DNA from 3 places in the Dactylosporangium sp. NPDC051541 genome. Region 2 is predicted to be linked to each of the others. Evidence: riboswitches for the same ligand, from Rfam matches in the RefSeq annotation. Region 2 holds a riboswitch; each other region holds the start of a gene.
The links. Region 2 has a riboswitch for cobalamin ahead of cobN (cobaltochelatase subunit CobN). Riboswitches for the same ligand answer to the same signal wherever they lie in the genome.

Region 1 (5,394 bases), on a different contig from region 2:
CCGCCGACCCCGTTGTCGGTGACGGTCAGGGTGAGTTGCTGTCCATTGTGGACAACTTCGATCGCCGCGGTACTGCCCTGAGCGTGCTTGGCCACATTCGTCAGCAGCTCCGAGGCCGCGAAGTACAGCGCCGACTCCAGCGGCGGCGGCAGACGCCCCGGCACGTCGGCCACCACGTCGACGGCCAGCGGATGCTCGATGGCCAGCAGCCGCAGCGCGTCGACGAGCCCCCGCTCGGTCAGCACCGGCGGCCGGATCCCGTGGACGAGGTCCCGCAGCTGCCGCACCGCGTCGGACGCGGTCGCCCGGGCCTCGCTCAGCAGCGCGTCGGCGTCGTCGGGCCGCTCCCGCAGCGCCCGCTGCGCCATGCTGAGCGTGAGCCCGATCGCGACGAGCCGCGCCTGCGCCCCGTCGTGCAGGTCGCGTTCGATCCGCTCCAGCTCGGCCGCCTGCGCGTCGAGGGCCTCGGCGCGGCTGTCGGCGAGCTCCCGGACCCGAACGCTCAGCCGGTTGGGGCCGAGCAGGACCTTCGTCCACCGCGCGTGGCGCGGCAGCGGCGCGGTCAGCAGCAGCACGGTCCCGACCAGCGGGTCGGTGACCAGCCAGGCCAGGTCCCGCCAGGTCGCCGGGTCCCGCCCGATCCAGTTGAACCACAGCGACAGCACCGCGATCGGGCGCTGACGGTGGTAGTCGTAGCCGGTGAAGTACCATCCGAGCTCGGCCTTCCGCAGTTGCGGCCGCACCGGATATGGCGGCTCGATCCCCTGCAACCGGCGGCTGACCTGCGCCAGCCCCCGGCTCCCGGCGACGAGCGCGACGAGCGCCGGAAAGGTGAGCGCCCCGTACAGGTGCGTGAGGGCAAGCGGCGGCAGCAGGACGAGCACCACCGCCGGCACCTTGAGCAGGAGCAGAGCCACGCGACGCACCCCCGCACCCTAATCGCCGAGGGCGCCCTGCAGGCCGCGGGGATCGGGGAAGTCGCGGACGTGCACGATGCGCCCGTCACGGATGCGCAGGATCTGCACGGCGATCGCGGTGAACGGCCGGTTGGTCGTGGTCACGACCCCCGACGTGCGCATCTCGACGATCACCACCTCCGGGTCCGCCGCCCGGTGCAGTGTCGTGACCTCGTACTCCTCCAGCCGCAGCGGTGCGGCCATGACCTGCCGCGAGTAGGCGCGGATCGCCTCGCGGCCCGCCAGCCGCGTGGGGGCGCCGGGCGGCCCGCCGAACGGCATCTCGATCACCGCGTCGGCCGCGAACAGGTCGGCGAACCCGTCGGCGTTTCCGCCGAGGATCAGCTCGCGGCGCCGGGCCAGGACATCGGTCAACATGCGGCCTCCCCGTTTCATTGGACATGCGTCCAATGAAACGACTGTAGGGCGGGACCGCCCGCGTGGCAACACCGGTAGAGTCCGGCAATGACCACACCTCGGGCCGAGCAGCGCCGGAACACCGAGGCGCGGATCCTCACCGCCGCCGCCGGCATCTTTCTCGCCGACGGATACGACCGGGCGACCATCCGGGCCGTGGCCGCCGCCGCGGGCGTCGACGCGGGTCTGGTCACCTACTACTTCGGCTCCAAACAGGAACTGTTCCGGCGGGTCATCGACACCGCCCCCGTCCCCGACCTCGCCGAGTCGCCCGGCCCGGCCTCCGAGCAGATCCTCGCCGCGCTGGCCGGCCGCCTGACCGACGAACCGGCCGCCTCCCTCGCGATCCTCCGCTCGGTCCTGACCAACCCGGAGGCGGCCGAAGCCGTCCGCGGCGGCGCGGCCCGATACCAGAGCCAGATCACCCAGGCCATCCCCGCCGACGACGCCGGCCTGCGGGCCGCCATCATCAGCGCGATCATGCTCGGCATCACCGCCTCCCGCCATCTGATCCGCTCCGACGAGCTCGCCACCGCCGACCCGGCGAGGATCGTCGAGCTGCTCCGGCCGTGCGTGGCCGCCCTGGCCGCCGACCCGGAGGCGGGCCGCGGGTAGAGTCCCGACCGGCATGTACTGATGCGAGGTGCCCGGCCGGCGACGGCGGGGAGAATCTGGGAACCCGGTGCGAATCCGGGACGGGCCCGCCGCGGTGACCGGGGAGCCGCCACCCACACGCGTTCGCGTAGCCACTGGCCCTCCGCAGGGGGCCGGGAAGGCGGGTGGTCTGGTGCTGATCCGGGAGTCCGAAGACCGGCCTCGCGCTTGAGTGCCCCGGGACCGCCCCGGGGCCGGAGCGCAGCGGGAGCCTGCCCATGACGCATGACCTGTATGACATCATCAACCGCCGCCGGGACGTGCGCGGCGAGTTCACCGGCGCCCTGGTGCCCGCCGCCACCCTGGATCGGGTGCTGGCCGCCGCGCACGCCGCGCCGAGCGTCGGCCTGACCCAGCCGTGGGACTTCGTCGTCGTCCGCGACCGGGAGCTGCGGGCGGCGTTCCACGAGCACGTGACCCATGAGCGGGACGTGTTCGCGGCGACCCTCGACGGCGACGCGGCCGCGCGGTTCGCCCGGATCAAGATCGACGGGGTGCTCGAGTCGACGCTGTCGGTGGTCGTCACCTACGACGCCGCGCGGGGCGGGCCGGCGGTCCTCGGGCGGCACGCGATCGCCGACGCCGGGCTGTACTCGGTGTGCCTGGCCATCCAGAACCTCTGGCTGGCGGCGACCGCGGAAGGGCTCGGGGTCGGCTGGGTGTCCTTCTACCGCGAGGAGTTCCTCCGCGACCTGCTCGGCATCCCGGCCGCGATCCGGCCCGTGGCGTGGCTCTGCCTCGGCCCGGTCAGCCGCCTCGCCGACGTGCCCGACCTGGAGCGGCACGGCTGGCGCCGCCGCGCACCCCTCGACCAGGTCCGCCACGAGAACCACTGGGGCGGCTAGCGCGTTTATACGTCGTATAGCTACTATACGGCGTATGACGAGTTGGGCGGTGGCCGGGGCTGTCGTGCGGGGCGTTGGTGGCATGTTCGGCGGCAATCCGCGGCGGTCCCCGGCGCAGGAGCTGGCCCGGGTGGCCGCCCTCGCGGAGCGGGTGCCGGTGCGCACCGGGCGGGCCAGCGCCGACGGGGACGAGCTCTACTACGAGGTGCGCGGGAGCGGGACGCCGCTGCTCATGATCGCCGGCGGGGGCGGCGACGCCGGGTTCTACACCTACCCGGCGGCGCTGCTCGCGGACGAGTTCGAGGTCATCACCTATGACCGGCGCGGCAACTCGCGCAGCACCGGGCGCAACGCGGGCCGGTTCGACGTGACGCAGCAGGCCGCGGACGCCGTCGCCGTGCTCGGCGCGGCCGGGCACTCCTCGGCGCTCGTGTTCGGCAACAGTGGCGGGGCGACGATCGCCCTGGAGGTGGCCCGGGCCTTCCCGGCCGCCGTCGACGCCGTTGTCGCGCACGAGCCGCCGGTTCTCACCGTCCTGCCGGACCGGGACCGCTGGCTCGGCGTGTTCGACGCCATCACCGGCCCGATCACCCGCGTCGGCGGCGCGGCGGCCGGGATGTTCGTGTTCGCGCTGACGACCGGCATCCCGGTATCCGCCTACGCCGCGCACCCGGCCGGGTTCGGCGATCGGGTCGGTGCGAACCAGCCGTTCTTCGTCCGCACGGAGATGCGGCCGTTCGTGCACTACGAGCCGGACCTCGCCGCCCTCGCCGGCGTGCCGGTCGTCTTCGCCGTCGGCGCCATCACCCGGGCCGCCGGGCGCTACTACGGGCGACCCGCACTGGTCCTGGCCGAACGGCTCGGCACCGAGGCGGTGACGATGCCCGGCCACCACACCTCCTACTTCGACCGGGCCGGGCCGTGGACGGCCGCACTGCGCGCGATCCTCGCCGGTTAGGGTCGACGGCATGCCGCCCGCCGCGAAGCGCCCCCTGGCCACCGACGCCACCGGCCGGCCGGTCCGCCCGGCGCTCACCCGCGAGTACATCGTGCGGGCCGCGCTGGCGATCCTGGACCGCGACGGGCCCGCCGGGCTGTCGATGCGCAAGCTCGGCGCCGAGCTCGGCGTCAACCCGATGGCCTTCTACCACCACCTGCCGAACAAGGGCGCCCTGTTCGACGGCGTCATCGAGGCCGCCTACGCGGAGCTCGACGTCGACATCGACGGGCCGGACGGCGGGTGGCGCAACATCCTGGCCGCGTTCGCCCGCGGCCTGTACGACGTGCTGCGGCGGCACCCGCACGTCGTGCCGCTGGTCGCGACCCGGCCCGCCTACAGCCCGGCCGTCCTCGGCGTCGCCGACCGGGCCCTCGGCGCGCTCGGCCGGTCCGGGTTCGCCGACCGGGACCTGCTGGTCATGGTCAACGCGCTGCGGTCGTTCACGATCGGGCACGTCCTGGCCGAGACCGGCGACCCGGCGGGCGGCCCGGTGCCCGCCGCGGCCGACGCGGCCGTGCTGCTCGGCGACTACCCGAACCTGGCCCGGGCGATCACCGGCGGACACCGCCCGCAGGAACAGTTCGAGCAGGTCCTCGCCGCGCTGCTGGACGGCTTCGACCGGTGGCCGCGCCGGGCCGGGACCTAGGCCGGCTCGGCCAGCCAGACCGTGCGGGCGGCGCGGACGGTGAGGTCGCCGCGGTGGTGCAGCGACTCGGGGCCGTCGTCGGCGACCAGGGCGGTCAGGGCCTCGACGTCGGCCGGGTCGAGGTCGTCGGCCAGGGCGTCGCGGGTGCGGCGCAGCGAGGACTGGGCGTAGCGCAGCGCGGCCGGCGGGAACGGCGGGGTCAGGGTCACCTCGAAGCGGCGTTCGGCCCGGATCTTCAGGCCGGCCTCGGCCAGCAGGACGTCCCAGTCGGCGCCCATGTGCGGCATGTCCTGCTCGCGGCGGCGGGACATGGCGCGGTGGGTGCGCTCCTCCAGGCCGTCGCCGGGCGGCAGGAACCGGGGGAACGAGTCGAGCTCCGACATCGCCAGGCGGCCGCCCGGGGCCAGGGCGGCCCGGATGTCGCGCAGGACCCGGGGCGGGTCGGCCATGTGGTGCATGGAGTTCGCGGCCCAGATCAGCTCCAGGCCGGTCAGGTCGGCCGGCCAGCCGGTGTCGAGGTCAGCCCGCAGCGTGCGGACCCGGCCGGCGAAGCCGCGGGCGGCGGCGTTGGCCGTCAGCCGGTGCAGCATCGCGTCGTCGCTGTCGACGGCGGTGACGGTGGCGCCGTCGAACTGGGCCAGCAGCTCGAGGGTGCCGGCGCCGGTGCCCGCGCCCAGGTCGGCGATGCGGGCGGCGGGGCCTTGGCCGCGGACCCACGCGACGATGCCGGCGTGGTAGTCGTGCAGCACCTCGGCGTCGAGCTCCAGGAGTTCGGCCAGGCCCTCGTTGTGCTCGTGCCCGTGCTGATGGCCGTGCCCGTGCTGGTGTCCGTGGCCGTGCTGGCCGTGGTGGTGACCGTGCGTCATACGGCGACTG
Region 2 (5,394 bases):
CATCACCGCGGCCGAGTCGGTGGCGGCCAGGCGCTCGGCCAGCACGTCCGCGGGCAGGGTGCCGGGCAGCACGGTCAGGACCTCGTCCCGCTCCACGAGGGGGCGGCCGAGCACCGCCGACGCGCCCGCCACGGACGTCACGCCGGGGACGACCTCAGTGGGGTACCGATGCCGCAGTCGCTTGTGCATGTGCATGTATGAGCCGTAGAACATCGGGTCGCCCTCGCACAGGACGACGACGTCGCGGCCGGCGTCGAGGTGCGCGGCCAGGCGGGCCGCCCAGGCGTCGTAGTGCTCCTCGATCACGCCCCGGTAGTCGGTGGTGTCCTCGGTGGTCACCGGGTAGACGAGAGCCTCTTCGATATGGTCCGGCCGCAGGTACGGCGCGGCGATCGACCGGGCGATGCTGCGCCCGTGGCGGGCACTGTGGTAGGCCACGACCGGCGCGGCCGTGATGAGCCGGGCCGCCTTCACCGTCATCAGCTCCGGATCGCCCGGCCCGAGCCCGACGCCGTAAAGCCGCCCACTGTCCACAGTGCTCATTCCTTCTCGCTCGCGATCGCGTTGACGGCGGCGGCCGTCATCGCGCTGCCGCCCCGGCGCCCGTGCACGACCAGGTGTTCGAGGCCGGACGCGGCCAGGGCCGCCTTCGACTCGGCGGCGCCGATGAACCCGACCGGGATGCCGAGCACGGCGGCGGGCGTGCCGGCCCCCTCGGCGACCAGCTCCAGCAGCCGGAACAGCGCGGTCGGGGCATTGCCGATGGCGACGACGGCCCCGTCGATCCGTCCCCGCCACAGTTCGAGCGCGGCGGCACTGCGCGTGTTTCCAAGCTCCAGAGCCAGCGTTGGTACTGCCGGATCCCGCAACGTGCACACAACGTCATTGTCCCGGGGCAACCGCGCCCGCGTCACACCGGAGGCGACCATCTCGGCGTCACACAGGATCGGCGCACCCGAGCGCAGCGCGGCCCGCGCCGCCCGCACGACGCCGGGGGAGTAGCCGACGTCGGCCGGCAGGTCGACCAGGCCGCAGGCGTGGATCATCCGCACGGTCACCTGCGCCACATCGGCGGGCAGTCCCGACAGGTCGGCCTCGGCCCGGATGGTGGCGAACGACCGCCGATAGATCTCCGCCCCGTCGCGGATGTACTCGGTCACGCCACGACACCACGTTCGTAGCCGGTCGGCGTTGCCACCATCTCCACGTGCCTTCCCTTCGGTGCGCCGCAGCGGCGCTCGCAGCCGACCCAGTGCGCCGGCTCGGCGGTGCCGGCGGCGACCGCGGCCCGGGCGTCGGCGCGGACGTCGGCGAGCGACTTGGCGCAGCCGGGCCGGCCGGCGCAGGCGGTGACTCCGGCCCACGGCGAGGTGGGGTCGGCGACGAGCCCGGACTCCACAGCGTCGGCCATGGCCGCGGCCGGGACGACAACGGTCCGCCACGGCGTGACGATGATCTCTTCCAGCGCGGCCAGGGCGGCCGACTGGGCGGCGGTGAGCAGGCCGAGCGGCACCGCCAGGACCGCGGACGGGCCGTGGACCCCGGGCGCGGGCGGGTCGCTGCGGTTCGGGGCAAAAGCCGCGATTCGCGTGCCGAGGCGGGCGGCGACGCTGCGCGGTCCGTCGACCAGCTCGGCCAGCCGCCAGGCGTTGGAGTGCTGCGCGGCCCGCTCGGCCAGGAACGCTTCCGCGGCGCGAACGAGCAGCTCGGGGCGGCCGCGGGCCTCAGTCGGTACCCCCGCCAGAAGTAATTGGGCATCGTGCAGGCCGACGTCACCGAGCAGCGGGGTCACGTCCCCGCGGCCGTCGTCGATCGTCGCCAGGAACCGGCCCGGCAGCGCGGCCAGGGCGGGCTGCGCGCACAGGAGCGCGTCGAACTCCGCGACCAGCGGCCGGACGGCGGGGCTCAGCGGGCTCGCGACGATGTTGCGGACCCGTTCGTGGGTGGCCGAGGGGAGGAGCCCGGCGTCGGTGAGCCGGGCCGCCAGTTCGCTCTCGGCTCCCGGCGGCAAGGCTCTGACCTGCACGTTTCCGCGCGAAGTGAGCTCCAGTGCGGGGTCGCCGAGCTCGGCCGCGGCGGTGCGCAGGACGGCCAGCTGGGGCCCGGTGATCCGCCCGCCGGGCAGCCGGACGCGCGCCAGGCCACCGTCCGCGGCCGCGTGGACCTGGACGGCACCCGGGCACCGGTCCGAGAGCTCACGTCGGGTCGCAGGTGGCACGGCCGGATACTACCTGCGCAACGGAGGTGCACCACGCTCGCTTGACGGGGTACGGGCCGTTCAAGGAGAGTTGACGGCGCTGTGAGCACGGCGACGAGTGGAAGGAACCCGGTGCGAGTCCGGGGCGGTCCCGCCACTGTCACCGGGGAGCCCGACCCGGCGCCAGGCCGACTGCGTCTTGACCGACGAGGCCTGTGTCGCCTGACCGTCTCTTCGGGAGCCAGGAGACTTCTCCGCCGCCGGAACCGACCACCGACTTGGGGCGCGGACCCCGAGGGAGGAACACCGGCGTGATCCTGCTGCTGTCCACGTCCGACACCGACCTGCTCAGCGCCCGCGCCAGTGGCGCCGGCTGGCGGCTGGCCAACCCGTCCCGCACCGCCGTCGACGACCTGACCGGGCTCGCGGAGGGCGCCGAGCTGATCGTGGTCCGGTTCCTCGGTGGATACCGCGACTGGCCGGACGGCTTCGACAAACTCCTGGCGACGGGGCGGCCGGTGGTCATGCTCGGCGGCGAACAGGCACCCGACGCCGAGCTCATGAGCCACTCCACGGTCCCCGCCGGTCTCGCCGCGCAGGCCCACGCCTACCTGGCGTTCGGCGGCCCGGACAACCTCGCCGAGCTGCACCGCTTCCTCTCCGACACGATCCTGCTCACCGGCCACGGCTTCGCCGCCCCGGTCGAGATGCCCGCCTGGGGTGTCCTGGAGCGCACCGCCGCCGACGTGGACGGCCCGACCGTGGCCGTCATCTACTACCGGGCGCACCACGTCTCGGGCAACACCGCGTTCGTGGAAGGGCTCTGCACCGCGCTCGAGTCCGCCGGTGCCCGCCCGCTGCCCGTGTATGCCGCGTCGCTGCGCACCGCCCCGGCCGAACTGCTCGACACGCTGCGCCGGGCCGACGCGCTGATCGTGACGGTCCTGGCCGCCGGGGGCACCCGCCCGGCCGCCGCCCAGGCCGGTGGCGAGGACGAGGCCTGGGACGTCGGCGCGCTCGCCGCCCTCGACGTGCCGATCCTGCAAGGTCTCTGCCTCACCAGCAGCCGCGAGACCTGGGACGCCAACGACGACGGCCTGTCACCCCTGGACACCGCGACCCAGGTGGCGATCCCGGAGTTCGACGGCCGGCTCATCACCGTCCCGTTCTCGTTCAAGGAGATCGACGAGGACGGCCTCACCGTGTATGTCGCCGACCCCGAACGCGCGGGCCGGGTCGCCGGGATCGCCACCGCCCACGCGCGGCTGCGGGGCCTGGCGAACAAGGACAAGCGGATCGTGGTGATGCTGAGCGCGTACCCGACGAAGCACTCCCGCATCGGCAACGCCGTCGGCCTCGACACGCCCGCCAGCGTCGTGCGGCTCCTGGCGGCGCTGGAGGAGGCCGGGTACGACCTGGGGGAGGGCTTCCCGAAGGACGGCGACGCGCTCATCCACGAGCTCATCGCCGCCGGTGGTCAGGACGTCAACTGGCTCACCGAGGAGCAGCTGCGGGGCAACCCGGTGCGGATCGCCGGCTCCCGCTACGCGCAGTGGTTCGGGGGACTGGACGCGGGCCTGCGGGCCGGCGTCGAGCAGCACTGGGGCGCGGCCCCCGGCGAGCTGTTCGTCTCCGACGGTGACATCGTGCTGGCCGCGCTGCGGCGGGGCAACGTCGTCGTCATGGTCCAGCCGCCGCGCGGCTTCGGGGAGAACCCGGTCGCCATCTACCACGACCCGGACCTGCCGCCGTCGCACCACTACCTGGCCGCCTACCGCTGGCTGGCCGACGAGTTCGGCGCGCACGCCGTCGTCCACGTCGGCAAACACGGCAACCTGGAGTGGCTGCCCGGCAAGACCGTCGGGCTGTCGGCCGGCTGCGGCGCCGACGCCGCCCTGGGCAACCTGCCGCTGATCTACCCGTTCCTGGTCAACGACCCGGGCGAGGGCACCCAGGCCAAGCGCCGGGCCCACGCCACCCTCGTCGACCACCTGGTGCCGCCGATGGCCCGGGCCGACTCCTACGGTGACATCGCCCGCCTCGAGCAGCTCCTCGACGAGCACGCCACGATCGCGGCCCTCGACCCGGCGAAGCTGCCGGCGATCCGGGCCCAGATCTGGACGCTGATCCAGGCGGCCAAGCTCGACCACGACCTGGGCCTGGACGACCGCCCGCACGACGCCGAGTTCGACGAGTTCATCCTGCACATCGACGGCTGGCTGTGCGAGGTCAAGGACGTGCAGATCCGCGACGGCCTGCACGTGCTGGGCGTCGCCCCGTCCGGCCCGGCCCGCGTCGACCTCGTCCTCGCCATGCTGCGGGCCCGCCAGATGTGGGGTGGCCAGGTCGCCGCGCTGCCGGGTCTGCGGGAGGCGCTCGGTCTCGACGAGTCGAGTGTTTCACGGTCCAATGTGGACGAGGTTGAGGCGCGGGCGCGTGCTTTGGTGGCGGCGATGGAGGCGCGCGGCTGGGACAAATCTGACATTTCGGATTTGTCGGATAATCCTGATGTGTTGCGGGTTTTGCGTTTCGCGGCCACGGAGATCGTGCCGCGCCTGGAGCGGACCACGGATGAGCTCACCATGGTGCTGCACGCGCTTTCGGGTGGCTATGTCCCGGCCGGTCCCAGCGGTTCACCCCTGCGGGGCCTGATCAACGTCCTGCCGACCGGGCGCAACTTCTACTCGGTGGACCCGAAGGCGGTACCGTCGCGACTGGCTTGGGAAACCGGGCAGGCGATGGCCGAATCCCTCCTGTCCCGCTACCGCGCCGACCACGGCGAATGGCCCCGCTCCGTCGGCCTGTCCATGTGGGGGACCAGCGCCATGCGCACCGCCGGCGACGACATCGCCGAGGCCCTGTCCCTGCTCGGCGTCCGCCCGGTCTGGGACGAGGCGTCCCGCCGGGTCACCCACCTCGAGCTGATCACCCTGGCCGAACTGGGCCGCCCGCGCATCGACGTGACCATGCGCATCTCCGGCTTCTTCCGCGACGCCTTCCCGCACGTCGTCGCCCTCCTCGACGACGCCGTCCAGCTGGCCGCCGGTGCCGATTCGGAGACGGACGAGGACAACTACGTCCGGGCCCACGTGGCCGCGGACGTGGCCGAGCACGGCGACGAGCGGCGGGCCACGCTGCGCGTCTTCGGCTCCAAACCCGGCGCCTACGGTGCCGGCATCCTCCCGCTGATCGACAGC
Region 3 (5,394 bases), on a different contig from region 2:
GCCGTCAGCGGTGACGACCCCCGGGCTGCCGGCCACGCCGACCTGCTGCAGGGCCTCCGCGCCGGCGCCCCACGCGCCGATCGCCTTGCCGTGCCGCCAGCACTCGTCGACCAGCAGCAGCACCCGCGGGTCCACGGTCGCCGAGTCGGACGCGCCGGCCTTCGAGTCGCGGGCCGGGACGGCGTCCGGTGACGGCGGCGGCGCGGCCGCCAGCAGCAGCGCGTCGAACTCGACCGAACGGGCGGCGGCGAAGGTCCGCTGGACCGTCAGGTCGCCGATCAGGCCGCCGTGCGGGCCGATGACCAGCGGCACCATGCCGGCGCCGAGGATCGTGCGGCGGACCGCGTCGACGTCCTCGGTGCCGCCCGTCTCCGGGCCCACGACGATGCCGATGACCCGGCCGTCCGGCGGCCACTCCTGCCCGATCTGCGACAGCGCCGGGCTCGGGGCGACCTCCTCCAGCAGGGGCTCGCTCGGCTTCGGCGCCGGCAGTCCCAGGCCCGCGGCGACCTCGGCGCACAGCACCGGGTCGATGTTGGCCAGGCACTGCAGCTGGCGCTCCCGGATCTCCTGGTGGAAGCAGCGGGACAGCTCGAACGTGTAGGCGTTGATGATGTGCTCGCGCTCGACCGGCGTCATGCTCAGCCAGAACAGCCGCACCTGGCTGTAGTGGTCGGCGAACGAGGCCGGGTTGGCCCGCACCTTCGGCGCCTCCGTGACGGTCACCGGCAGGTCCGCGAACGTGCCCTGGTCGGCGCCGGCCGGGAACGGGTTGCCGCCGTCGAGGGAGTTGGGGCGGTACGGTGCCACGCCGCCGTGCACCGCCTGCTGGTGGAAGCCGTCGCGGAGCATGTCGTTGACGGGCGCGTGCGGCCGGTTGATCGGGATCTGGTTGAAGTTCGGCCCGGCCAGCCGGGTGATCTGGGTGTCGACGTAGGAGAACAGCCGGCCCTGCAGCAGCGGGTCGTTGGTGACGTCGATGCCGGGCGGCAGGTGCCCGAGGTGGAAGGCGCTCTGCTCGACCTCGGCGAAGAAGTTCGTCGGGGTCCGGTCCAGCACCATGCGCCCGACCGGCTGCACCGGGGCGAGCTCCTCCGGCACGATCTTCGTCGGGTCGAGCAGGTCGACCCCGGCGAACGTCTCGTCCGGCGTGTCCGGGAAGACCTGCAGGCCCAGCTCGTACTCCGGGAACGCGCCGGCCTCGATGGCGTCGTAGAGGTCGCGACGGTGGTAGTCCGGGTCGACCCCGGCGATCAGCTGCGCCTCCTCCCAGGTCAGGGAGTGCACGCCGAGCTTGGGCTTCCAGTGGAACTTGACCAGGGCCGTCTCCCCGGCCGCGTTCACCAGCCGGAAGGTGTGGACGCCGAAGCCCTCCATCATCCGGTACGAGCGCGGGATGCCCCGGTCCGACATGTTCCACATCGTGTGGTGCTGGGCCTCGGTGTGCAGCGACACGAAGTCCCAGAACGTGTCGTGCGCGCTCTGGGCCTGCGGGATCTCGCGGTCCGGGTGCGGCTTGCCGGCGTGGATGATGTCCGGGAACTTGATCGCGTCCTGGATGAAGAACACCGGAATGTTGTTGCCGACGAGGTCAAAGTTGCCCTCCTCGGTGTAGAACTTCGTGGCGAAGCCGCGGGTGTCGCGCACCGTGTCGGCCGAGCCTCGCGAACCCAGCACGGTGGAGAAGCGGACGAAGACGTCGGTGCGCACGTCCTTGGCCAGGAAGGCCGCCGTGGTGACGTCGGCGGCGGTGCCGTACCCCACGAAATAGCCGTGGGCGCCGGTCCCGCGGGCGTGCACGACCCGCTCGGGGATGCGCTCGTGGTCGAAGTGCGTGATCTTCTCGCGGAAGTGGTGGTCCTGCATCAGGATCGGGCCGCGCGGCCCGGCCTTCAGCGAGTGGTCGGTGTCGCGCAGGCGGGTGCCGGTCGACGTGGTGAGGAACTCGCCCTGCTGCGCGTTGCTGATCGGCGGCGCCCCGGTCTTCGCCCCGGTGGGGCTGACCGTCTCCGGGGTTCCCTGCTCCTTGGACGGCGGCGGCGGGCCGGTCGGGTCGGTCGGCTCGGTCAAGGACGGCGTGACACTGCCCGGCTTGCCGGGCACATCGGGCGTCAGCGCATCGGTCACCTTGGCGGCCGCGGCCTCGACGACATCCTTGACCACCTCGGTTGGCTTGCGAGATTCCATATGGCCGCCGGTACCCGGGCGGATCGGGGCAAAACAATCCACCCGATCGATCAAGATCGTGAATCGCGGCACTGGCCGGGCCTGCGGATTGACGGCCGACGGTCGCTGCCCGTAGCGTCGGCGGTACTTGACGGCGACAGGAAGCCGGTGAAAGCCCGGCACGGTCGCGCCACTGTGAGTCGCACACCCCGAGGTGAGCGGTGAGTCAGACCCTCCGCCGTCAACTGCCACTGCACTAGAGGGACGCAAGATCCCTGAAGGAGGCTCCACATGAGCGTATCGTCACCGACCCCCGCGCCCGCCGCCGTCGCGACGCCGGTCGTCATCCCGCTGTCCCGGTCGCTGGTCTGGCTGGTCGGCACCGCCGCGTTCGCCGCCCTGCTCTACTACTTCATCGGCATCGACCAGGGCGCCGTCTCGGTCTTCGGCGCCGACGCCCACGTGCACGAGTTCGTGCACGACGGCCGGCACTTCCTCGGCTTCCCCTGCCACTGACATGGAGAAGCGCATCATCTTCCGCGGCGCCCTCGCCGGGCTCGCCGCGGGCCTCGTCGCGTTCGTCTTCGCCCGCATCTTCGCCGAGCCGCTGATCCAGCGGGCCATCGACTACGAGGGCGGCCGCGACGAGGCCCAGCACGCCCTCGACTCGGCCGCCGGCGTGGGCGGCGCCGACGAGCACGGCGCCGAACTGTTCAGCCGGACCGTGCAGGGCAACATCGGCATCGGCGTCGGCATGCTCCTGTTCGGCCTGGCCATGGGCGCCCTGTTCGCCGTCGCCTACATGATCTGCCTGGGCCGGGTCGGCAACCTGCGCCCCCGCAACCTGGCCGTCGCCCTGGCCGGGGCCGGCTTCCTGACGCTCGCCTTCGTGCCGTTCCTCAAATACCCGGCCAACCCGCCCGCGGTCGGCCACGAGGAGACCATCGGCCAGCGCAGCGCGTACTACCTCATCATGGTCCTGGCCTCGATCGCGTTCCTGATCCTGGCCGTCGTCCTGGGCCAGCGCCTCAAACCGCGCTTCGGCACCTGGACCGCCACGGTGCTCGCCGGCGCCGCGTTCGTCGTGGCCGCCGGGGTCCTGGGCTTCCTGCTGCCGACCTTCGGCGACCTGCCGACGAACGTCGCCGACTACGGCCGGCACGCCTCCGAAACCCCGCTGCCCCTGCGCAACGAGGCCGGCGACATCGTGTTCCCGGGCTTCGACGCGGACCTGCTCTACGAGTTCCGCCTCTACTCCCTCGGCGCGCAACTGCTCCTGTGGACCGTGATCGGCCTGACCTTCGCCCCATTGGCCGAGCGGCTCCTGGGCCACCGCCCGATCCGCGTGGAGGAGCCGACCACCGCCGCCGTCTAGTCGTCCTTGTAGGGGCTGTCGGCCAGGAGTTTGGCGAGATGAGCGGCGTGGGCGGCCAACGTCTTGGTCGCCGCGCCGGTCGTCTCCGGCTTCGGGCCGGCGTCGGCGTAGTCGAGCTTGCCCATCGCCTCGCCGACCCAGTATGTGCCGCCGCCCGCCGGGATCGTGAAGCCGACGTCGTTGAGGGCCTGGAAGACCTCGGCGGTGACGTGGTGGGCGCCGTCCTCGTTGCCGACCACGCCGACGACGCCGACCTTGCCGTGCATCGTCGGCTGGCCGATCTCGGCGTCGAGGCGCTCGAGGACGACCTTGCAGATCGACGCCGGCTGGCCCATCCAGATCGGGGTGGCGATGACCAGGATGTCGGAGCCGAGCAGCTTCGTGCGGATCTCCGGCCAGGCGTCGCCGTCGCCCTCGTCGGTGGTGACGCCGTACTTCACGTCGTGGTCGGCGACGCGGATGACCTCGCCGTCGACGTCGTGGTCGGCCAGGGCGGTGAGGATCTCCCGGCCGAGCAGCTCCGAGCTGGACGGGGCCGGTGACTTCTTGAGGGAGCAGACGAGCACGAGGGCGCGCATCTACAGGAACTCCTTCCGGTACAGGTCGATGAGCTCGGCGTAGTTCGGCCCGATGTTGGCCACGTAGACCTCGTCGAACCCGGCGTCCTCGTAGGCCTTGAGCTGCTCGGCCTGCTTGCGCGGGTCGGGGCCGCAGGCGATCGCGTCGGCCACCTGCTCCTTCGTGACCAGCTGGGACGCCTGCTCGAAGTGCTTCGGCGACGGCAGGACCTGGGACAGCTCGCCGGGCAGGCCGGAGTTCGGCCACAGCCGGTGCGCGATGTTCACACCCTCCTGCTCCGTCGCGGCGTAGCTGGCCTTGAAGCCGCCCTGGACCGGCTTGTCGCCGCCGCCGGCCGCGCGGAAGCCCTTGACGAGGTCCGCGTCGGGCATGGTGAGGATGTAGCCGTCGGCGATCCGGCCGGCGAGGTCCAGGGCCTTCGGGCCGAACGCCGACATGTACACCTTCGGCGGCGTCGCCGGGCGGGTGTACACCTGGGCCTGCTCGACCTCGTAGTGCGGGCCGCGGTGGTTGACGAACCCGCCGTCCCACAGCTTCCGCATGACGTCGACGGCCTCTTCCAGCATCTCCAGGCGCTCACCGGCCGACGGCCACCGCGCGCCGGTCACGTGCTCGTTCAACGCTTCACCGGTACCGACGCCGAGCACGAACCGGCCGTCGTGCAGGACGGCGCTGGTGGCCGCCGCCTGGGCCGTGACGGCCGGGTGGATGCGCTGGATCGGGCAGGTGACCGCGGTCGTGACGGGGATCGTGACGACCTGGCTCAGGGCCCCGATCATCGACCAGACGAACGGGCTCTGGCCCTGTTCGTCGTTCCACGGATGGTAATGGTCGGAGATCCACAGCCCCTGGAACCCGGCGTCCTGAGCCAGCCGGGCCTGCTCGATCAGCTGGGCCGGGGTGTACTCCTCACACGACAAGAAATACCCGATGCGCATGGGGGCCCATTACCCACCGAGCATCGCCCGTACCGTCTCCGCGTCCTCGTTCGCCCCGAACACCACGGTCCCCGGCTCCATCCGCACACCGGCCGCGAGGGGCCCCGCGACGACCGGGTCGAAGCCGAGGGCGTCGACGATCGCCGCGACCGCCGCCACGTCGTCCGGCCCGTCCCCGGCGACCGCGATCGCCCGCCGCCCGGGCGTCCCCGCCGGCCGCGCCCCGGCCTCGAGGTCGTGGTAGCCCATGTGGTTGAACGCCTTCACGACCCGGGAGCCGGGCAGGAACGCCTGCACCAGCTCGCTGGAGCGGCCGAGGTCGTCGCGGACCCCGTC

Region 1: another riboswitch for cobalamin. It lies ahead of bluB (5,6-dimethylbenzimidazole synthase); the one in region 2 lies ahead of cobN (cobaltochelatase subunit CobN).
Region 3: another riboswitch for cobalamin. It lies ahead of ACIA8L_RS10490 (CbtB-domain containing protein); the one in region 2 lies ahead of cobN (cobaltochelatase subunit CobN).

What each region holds. Positions count from the first base shown of each region.
Region 1 is NZ_JBITDU010000016.1:145,012-150,405, reverse strand. Features, by position in the region: gene ACIA8L_RS45720 (sensor histidine kinase) at 1-926, opposite strand, end outside; gene ACIA8L_RS45715 (nuclear transport factor 2 family protein) at 936-1,334, opposite strand; gene ACIA8L_RS45710 (TetR family transcriptional regulator) at 1,422-1,988, shown strand; cobalamin riboswitch at 1,998-2,207, shown strand; gene bluB (5,6-dimethylbenzimidazole synthase) at 2,246-2,872, shown strand; gene ACIA8L_RS45700 (alpha/beta fold hydrolase) at 2,907-3,830, shown strand; gene ACIA8L_RS45695 (TetR/AcrR family transcriptional regulator) at 3,841-4,518, shown strand; gene ACIA8L_RS45690 (class I SAM-dependent methyltransferase) at 4,515-5,384, opposite strand.
Region 2 is NZ_JBITDU010000003.1:922,421-927,814, forward strand. Features, by position in the region: gene ACIA8L_RS18430 (precorrin-2 C(20)-methyltransferase) at 1-543, opposite strand, end outside; gene ACIA8L_RS18435 (precorrin-8X methylmutase) at 540-1,160, opposite strand; gene ACIA8L_RS18440 (precorrin-3B synthase) at 1,157-2,218, opposite strand; cobalamin riboswitch at 2,320-2,449, shown strand; gene cobN (cobaltochelatase subunit CobN) at 2,509-5,394, shown strand, end outside.
Region 3 is NZ_JBITDU010000002.1:524,750-530,143, forward strand. Features, by position in the region: gene ACIA8L_RS10485 (catalase) at 1-2,187, opposite strand, end outside; cobalamin riboswitch at 2,292-2,424, shown strand; gene ACIA8L_RS10490 (CbtB-domain containing protein) at 2,458-2,682, shown strand; gene ACIA8L_RS10495 (CbtA family protein) at 2,684-3,541, shown strand; gene ACIA8L_RS10500 (flavodoxin family protein) at 3,538-4,119, opposite strand; gene ACIA8L_RS10505 (TIGR03557 family F420-dependent LLM class oxidoreductase) at 4,120-5,058, opposite strand; gene ACIA8L_RS10510 (NADPH-dependent F420 reductase) at 5,068-5,394, opposite strand, start outside.